DNA from 2 places in the Pantoea osteomyelitidis genome. Region 1 is predicted to be linked to the other one. Evidence: predicted binding sites of a transcription regulator. Region 1 holds the regulator's gene; the other holds the start of a gene.
The links. The regulator PurR, encoded in region 1, represses purine synthesis genes. The targets are predictions, from matches to a motif close to CANGCAAACGTTTGCNTG.
Positions count from the first base shown of each region.

Region 2: ABU178_RS02720 (nucleoside-specific channel-forming protein Tsx) is a predicted target of PurR. The motif match lies at 2,174-2,191, and genes of this name have one in related genera.

Region 1 is NZ_JBGFSN010000004.1:926,049-930,191, forward strand. It holds gene punC (purine nucleoside transporter PunC) at 94-1,320, opposite strand; gene punR (DNA-binding transcriptional activator PunR) at 1,426-2,331, shown strand; gene purR (HTH-type transcriptional repressor PurR) at 2,340-3,365, opposite strand; gene cydH (cytochrome bd-I oxidase subunit CydH) at 3,650-3,739, shown strand; gene ABU178_RS09495 (C40 family peptidase) at 3,770-4,143, opposite strand, start outside.
Region 2 is NZ_JBGFSN010000003.1:99,439-103,581, forward strand. It holds gene ABU178_RS02710 (response regulator) at 134-793, shown strand; gene ABU178_RS02715 (sensor histidine kinase) at 790-2,145, shown strand; gene ABU178_RS02720 (nucleoside-specific channel-forming protein Tsx) at 2,430-3,293, shown strand; gene yjdN (VOC family metalloprotein YjdN) at 3,345-3,779, opposite strand; gene ABU178_RS02730 (LysR family transcriptional regulator) at 3,855-4,143, opposite strand, start outside.

The sequences.
Region 1 (4,143 bases):
GAAAAAATTATGTTATTGATTTATTGCATATTTATTGACGGGAATGAGTATATTCTCACTCCCGTCAATATTCAACGATTTATTGTTAGTTTGCTAATTAGATGCTTTTTGCCTTGCCTGATGATTATCCTGGCAGGCGGAAGATAATGAGGCAACATCAGATTGTGCGCCGCCATGACGCTGCCAGAAGTAACCGGCCAGCGCCAGCAGAATGGTGGTCGCCATAACCACAGTGGTGATCTGCAAAGGCTGCGTTAATCCGGCCGAGACGACGAGGCTCGCCAGAAAGCAGAGACCCAGCTGTAACATATTTTGCAGCGCTGCGGCCTTACCTGTTGCCTGCGGAAAAGGCAGCAGCGCGCTGGAGACCACGATCGGATAGATAGCGCCGTTTGCCAGCGCCATGCCGCAGAAGGGCAACAGCAAAGCCACCAGCCCGCCCTGGCCGCTCAGCGCCACGGCAAAGATCGACAAAATGCTCAGGCTGTAGATCAGTAGTAGCCAGGGCAGCAGCTGACTGCCGGTAAGGCGACTCAGCAACGCGCGACAGCCGAATCCGCCAATCAGAAAAGCGATGGTCTGTGGAATATAGCTGAGGCCGATGTCGCCCGGTGAGAGCCCCGCCTCCGCCAGAATAAAGGGCGAACCGGTCAGCCAGGCGAAAAAGCTGGCAGAGCAGGCGGCATAAATCAGAACGTTGCCGCTGTAGACCGCGGAGCGGAGCAGGGTTAAAAAACCGGACTGCGGGGCAGTGACGGCGGATTCAGCGCGTTTTACCGGCAGGCGCAGCGTCGCGACAACCAATGCCAGCGTCAGCAGCAGCAAAGCCATAAAGATGGCGCGCCATGAAAAATGATTGAGCAGCCAGGCGCCCAGCAGCGGCGCCAGCGCCGGTGAAAGCGCAACCAGCGGCATAATAGTGGCAAACACTTTATTGGCATGCGCCTGCGGATAGCGATCAACTACCAGCGCCTGCCAGCTCACCGCTGCCGCGCAAACACCCACCGCCTGCAGAAAACGCAGCGCCAACATCAGTCGGGCGTCGGCGACCCATAGCATACCGCCACAGCCCAGCGCAAACAGCAGCAGGCCAGCCAGCAATACCGGCTTACGGCCAATGCGATCGGAAAGCGGTCCCCAGATCAGCTGGGCAAAGGCGAAACCGCCCAGGAACAGGCTCAGGCTGGCGCTGATCGTGCCGGGGACGGTGTTGAAATCGTGCTGCATTGCGCCGAAGGCGGGCAGATACATATCGGTTGCCAGAAAGCCGAGCATACTCAGCAAGGCGAGATAGAGCAGAAATCCTTTTGAAGTCAGCATGTGATTCTCGGTAAAGGTTAAACGCCGCAAAGTGTAAAAGGATGCGCTACTGCTTGTGAAACGTTAATATTTGCGGGTTGCTGTTAAAATTTTTGAAGAGAGCTTATGTGGTCTGAGTATGGTCTTGAGGTGGTGGATGCCGTGGCGCGTACCGGCAGCTTCAGCGCAGCGGCGCAGGAACTGCACCGCGTGCCTTCGGCCGTGAGCTATACGGTGCGCCAGCTGGAGAGCTGGTTGGCAGTACCGCTGTTTGAGCGGCAACACAGGGAGGTAGTACTGACCCCGGCTGGCGAGCATTTTGTGCGCGAAGGGCGCGCTGTTATCAAAAAAATGCTCGCCACGCGGCGGCAGTGTCAACAGCTGGCTAACGGCTGGCGCGGTCAGCTCAGCATCGCGATAGACTGCATAGTCAAGCCCGCCCGCACGCGCCAGCTGGTGAAGGATTTTTACCGTCACTTTCCCGATGTTGAACTGCTGATCAGCTATGAGGTATTTAACGGCGTCTGGGATGCGCTGGCTGACGGGCGTGTGGATGTGGCGATTGGCGCCACCCAGGCGATTCCGGTTGGCGGACGTTTCGCCTTTCGCGATATGGGAGCGCTTAACTGGCGCTGCGTGGTGAAAAGCGGCCATCCGCTGACGCAACTGGCGCAGATTGAGGATGAGGCGCTGCGCGCCTGGCCTTCGCTGGTGCTGGAAGATACATCGCGCGCGCTGCCGCGCCGCAATACCTGGACGCTGGACAATCAGCGGCGGCTGGTGGTGCCGGACTGGCAAACCGGACTGGCGTGCTTGCTGGACGGTCTGTGCGTGGCGATGGTGCCGGGGCATCTGGCACGGCCGCTGCTCAGGTCAGGAGAAATCACCGAGCTGACATTGCCCGTGCCTTTTCCGGAGAGTCCCTGCTGCGTCAGCTGGTCAGAACAGCGCGCATCACCCGCGCTCAGCTGGCTGTTAAGCTACCTGGGCGATGCGCAAACATTGAATCAGGAGTGGCTAAGCGAGATTTGAGGCGGCGCTTAGCGACGGTAATCCCGGAAGGGGCCATCCGCTACCGAACGGCGTTCGATCAGGGTCGGATTGACTTCAATCGTCTGAGGCTCTTCACGCTTGCTGGTAATGCGATCCAACAGCATCTCCAGCGCCTTCTCACCCAGCTGGGCTTTTGGCTGGTGCACAGTGGTCAGCGCGGGCGTAAAGTAACGCGCGTTGCGCACGTTGTCGTAGCCGATGACCGAAATATCCTGCGGTACGCGCAGCCCCAGCTCATCGGCGGCGCAAATCGCCCCCATCGCCATAATGTCGCCGCCGCAGAATATGGCGGTCGGACGCTGTTTCTGGCTCAGAATTTGCTGCATCGCCTGATAGCCTGATTCCGGCTCGAAGTCGCCCTGTACCGTCCATTCAGGGCGCAGCTGAATACCCGCTTCATTTAATGCCTTCACGAACCCGGCATGGCGTCCACCGCCGGTGTTGCGCTCCATCTGGCCGGGAATGGCGCCGATATCGCGGTGACCGCGCTCAATCAGATAACGACCGGCAAGGTAGCCGCCCTGAAAAGCGTTATCCAGCACGGTATCGGTGAAGTCACCGCGCGATTCACCCCAGTCCATTACCACCATGGGAATGTTGCGGTTCTCTTCCAGCATTTTCAGCAGGTCGTCGGGATATTCTGAGCACATTACCAGCAGCCCGTCGACGCGCTTTTGCGCCATCATCGACAGATAGGCGCGCTGCTTATGCAGGTCGTTGTGGGCGTTGCCCAGAATCAGGGTATAGCCGCGATCGAAGCAGTGATTCTCCACCGCCTCGATAATTTCCGCAAAGTAAGGCGCTTCACTGGAGGTAGCCAACAGACCCAGCGTTTTGGTGTGGTTCACTTTCAAACTACGCGCCACGGCGCTGGGCGAATAGTGCAGCTCTTTAATCGCGGTCCAAACGGCGTTGCGCGTCTCTTCAGCAACGAAACGCGTTTTATTGATGACGTGAGAAACGGTGGTGGTAGAAACACCCGCGCGTTTTGCCACATCCTTGATTGTTGCCATGAAAACGATACTCCCGGCTTATCGCAACCTACTGATAAGTATAATGTTAAACGTTTGCGTCCGCTAAAGGTATTTCACGCCTTTTTTGTCTGGTTTGTCGTCTGTGAAGTGACGTTCCGGCAGATAAAAACGCCATTTTAAATAGAGCGGACGGCATAGCGTTGCTGCTGTTGCGCAACGAAAGGGCGAATTCTAGCAAGGCTGAATCGATAAAACGAGATTTTTACCGGGCGCTATGAGAAAATGACAATAACCACACACTTTATAAGCGTAAAGGAGAGCAAATGAACACTGATTTAAGACTGGCGCTGACCACCACCGTGGCGGCATTGCTGATGATCGTGGCTTTCAGCTTCACCGCCATCATGCACTGAGCGTAAAAAAGCCGGGCAAGCCCGGCTTTTTCAGCGAATCGTTTTGGGGGTCATCACCCGACGGGCGCCGACATAGTGTCGCTGCCAGTAATCTTCGCCCAGCGCGCTGATTTGAATATCTTTACCGGTGCGCGGCGACTGAATGAATTTGCCATTCCCGAGATAGACGCCGACATGGTCGGCTGCGCCGCGATTGTTTATACGGAAAAACACCAGATCGCCTTTCTCCAGCGCCTCGCGTTTTACCGGCGCGGCATCGCGCAGATGATACATTTCATTGGCGGTGCGCGGGATCTTGAATTTTACCACATCCTTATAGGCGTACCACACCAGACCGCTACAGTCGAAACCGGTATGGGGTGAGGTGCCGCCCCATTGATAAGGTTTGCCCAACTGGCCCATCA
Region 2 (4,143 bases), on a different contig from region 1:
CCCACTGTAGCGCTGAAAATTTATCCCTTAATTAGCGAAAAATTAGCGCAGAATTAGCAACGTCGAAAACGGTGTAATTCTGCGCTAACTTTGCGGCGCTACACTGCGCAAACCGGTTCCGGAGGAGATCATCATGCGCGTATTGCTGGTGGAAGATGATGAGATGATCGGCGCCAATCTGCAGCAGGCGCTGGAAGGGGCGGGCTGGTCGGTGGACTGGGTGCGGGACGGCGTATTCGCTACTCACGCCTGGAGCGAGGGCGACTACGCCTGCGTGCTGCTCGATCTCGGCCTGCCGCGCGACGACGGGCTGCATGTGTTGCGCCGGGCGCGCGGGCGCGGCGATATGACGCCCGTGTTGATCCTCACCGCCCGCGACACTATCGCGCAGCGTGTGCAGGGTCTCGACAGCGGCGCCGACGATTATCTGCTTAAACCTTTCGATTTGCAGGAGGTGCTGGCGCGTATGCGAGCCATAACCCGACGTCGCCACGGTGCGGCGGATTCCGTGATCGGCAGCGGCGACGTGCAGCTGGATATGATGACGCGCGAGGTGCTCTATAAGGGGCAACGCGAACAGCTGACGGCGCGCGAATATGCGCTGCTTTACGCGCTGCTGGAGCGTCCGGGCGCTATCCTCTCGCGGGAGCAGCTGGAAAATCGCATCTACGGCTGGGGCGAAGAGGTAACGAGCAACGCCGTAGATGTGTTGATCCACGGTATGCGCCGCAAGCTGGATAACGATGCGATCCGCAACGTGCGCGGCCTCGGCTGGCGGGTACCGGCAATATGAAAGCCTGGCCTTTTATGCGCTCGCTGCGCAACAAGCTGCTCAGCACGCTGCTGGCAATTCATCTGATCATGATCGGCGGCGTGAGCTGGTATTTCTTCAGCTGTTACGGCGACATGATCGGCACCATGAAGGATGACCAGCTGTCAAAAATCGCCGATGCCTGGGCGACCAACAAACAAATCCCCGCGCTGATGCCGCTGATGCCCCATGCCGATAAGCTGAAAAGCGCCTATGTGGTTCAGCTCTGGGACAGCAATAACCAGCTGCGCGCCAGCTCCTGGCCTGCGCTGCATGTGCCGCTGCAAACCACCAAAGGGTGGCATGACGTCAGCGCAGGCCGCTGCCATGATTGCGCATGGCGGGTGTTTACCCGCGCCGGTGCGCCGGGCAGCGATATCGGAACTATTCAGGTGCTGCATAATCTCGGCTACATGAAAACGGTAGTGGTGCAGCGTGCGCTCTCGGCCATCGTGCCGCTACTGCTGATGATGCCGCTGTCGCTGCTGGTGATCTGGCTGGTGGTGCGCAAAATTACCCGCGATCTGCGCACCGCCTCGCGCCATATCGCCGCGCAGGAGACGCACCATCCTTACAGCGTGCCGCCCGACGGCCTGCCCGACGAGATCCTGCCGCTGATCGCCGCCTATAACTCGCTGCTGGATAAGCTGCGCGCCGCCTGGTCGGCACAGCGGCAGTTTCTGGAAGACGCTGCTCACGAGCTGCGCACGCCGGTAACGGCGGTAACCCTGCAGCTGGAGAACCTGCGTCAGCACATTCAGCCAGGAGAGGCGAGCCGTCAGTTCGATCAGCTGGAGGCGGGCGTCACGCGCACGCGCCATCTGGTGACGCAGCTGCTGAATATCTCGCGTCAGGAAGATCGCTCGGTGATCGCCACGATAGAGAACATTGAGCTGGAGGAGGTGCTGAAAGAAAGCATTGAACAGCTGATGGTGGTGGCGGATAAGCGCGGTATCGATATTGGCTACAACGGCACCACCCATTATCGCTTGCAGGCCAGCCGCTCCGATCTGCGTAGCCTGTTTGATAACCTGATCGGCAATGCGATGCTGCATACGCCGGAAGGGAGCCTGGTGGATGTGCTGCTGCACCGCGTCGCCGGGCACACGGTGGTGGATATCGTCGATAACGGGCCCGGTATGCCCGAATCCTTTATCGATCGCGCCTTTGACCGCTTCACCCGTTCGCCCGACGTGCAGGCGCAGGGCAGTGGACTCGGTTTATCTATCGTGCGCAGCGTGGCGCAAAAACACCGTATGCAGGTTTCTCTTTCTAATTGTTTCGGTCCGCAGGGCGAAATCTGCGGTTTACAGGTACGCGTAACCCTTCCCTGATCTCTGCCACTTTTGCAACGAACCAGACAACGTAAACGGTTGCCTGGTTCCGTTCGTTACAGCGTTATTTTGTGATCTTCATCACATATTAACGGAATTGAAATGCAACACATTTTGACAAACGTGATCAAAATCTATTTTCTATCGCTTTGCGACCAATACTCTAAGCAAACTCAAAACCGGGTCCCGATAACACGGTTAAAAACTCACCGCCCACCCGCTGGGATTGATTTCACTCCGACTGCATGTTCACCGATGCGGTCGAAAGCATGTGGTTAACAATAATGAAATTCAAAGCATTGATAGCAGGCGCCTTACTGGCTGGCTCATACACGGGCGCGGTACAGGCTGATAGCGATCCGCAGTATGTTTCCGACTGGTGGCACCAGAGCGTAAACGTGGTGGGCAGCACCCACACCCGTTTTGGACCGCAGTTCAACAACGACGTTTACCTCGAATATGAAGCCTTTGCTCATAAAGACTGGTTCGATTTCTACGGCTACCTGGATCTGACTAACTTCTTTGGCGTCGGCAACAGCAACGCCAACGGCATTTTCGATCACGGTTCGCCGATGTTTATGGAGATTGAACCGCGTTTCTCCATCGACAAGCTGACCGGCACCAGCCTGGCTTTCGGCCCGTTCAAAGAGTGGTATTTCGCCAACAACTATATCTACGACATGGGCCACAACAGCGCTAACCGTCAGAACACCTGGTATATGGGTCTGGGCACCGACATCGACACCCACAGCGATGTTGGCCTGTCGCTGAACGTCTATGCCAAATATCAGTGGGAAAACTACGGCGCGGCGAACGAAAACAGCTGGGATGGCTATCGCTTCAAGGTGAAATATTTCGTGCCGATTACCACGCTGTGGGGCGGCAACCTGAGCTATATCGGCTTTACCAACTTCGACTGGGGTTCCGACCTTAACGAGAAGGGTGGTTCGTCACGTACCAGCAACTCTATCGCCTCCAGCCATATCCTGTCGCTGGCTTACGATCACTGGCACTACTCGGCAGTAGCGCGTTACTTCCATAACGGCGGACAGTGGGCTGATGGTCGCGAGCTGAACTTCGGCAACGGACCTTTTGAAGTGAAATCGACCGGCTGGGGTTACTACCTGGTGGTAGGTTATAACTTCTGATTGAACGCCCGGCCTTCCCTGCGCGCAGGAAAGGCCGGGCGGAAAGCGCTGTCAGCTGTGCTTTACCACGTTGATGCGCCACGGAATGCCGAACTTATCAATAAACATGCCGAACCCGTTGGCCCAGAAGGTCTCCTGCCATGGCGTGGTGACTTTTCCTCCCGCCGACAGCTTCTCAAACCAGGCTTTTCCCTGCGCTTCATCGGTAGTGGCCAGGCTCACCGCATAACCCGCATGGGGGGACGCCGGCGGATGATCGGTGTTGCCGTCGCTCATCATGATCTCGCCCTGACCAATACGCAGATGCGCATGCATGATTTTATCCGGCGGGAATGGCGCGGCAGAAGCATCGCCCACCTGCTGACCCTGTTCGGGCATATCGCCAAAAGTCATCTTAAACAGCAGCTCGCCTTCTGTGGCTTCCAGGTAAAAATCGATCGCCTCTTCACAGCGGCCATATAAAAACAGATAAGGACTGACTTGCATCTCCACCTCCGTACATGGGTTGTGTGAATTTCTTGTCTCGTCCAAAGTGTAGACGATAGCGAGAGTACGCCGATCTCAGCCCTGACAATAACGGCGGAACAGCTGCGCCATGTAAGCGCTCATGGGCGTCAGCGTGGTATCCCGGCGCTGAATCAGATAAAAAGTCGCTTTGGGCAGCGGCTCATCCAGCTCCAGCGCCACCAGCTGGCGACCCAGAATCGGATCGGCAATCACATCCACCGACAGAATGCTGACGAAATCGCTCTGCGCCACCAGGCTGGTGCAGGCCATAAAGGTTTCGCAGATCACGCTGATGTTCGGCGTTATGTCCCGATCGTGAAACATATCGTGCAGCAGACGATAG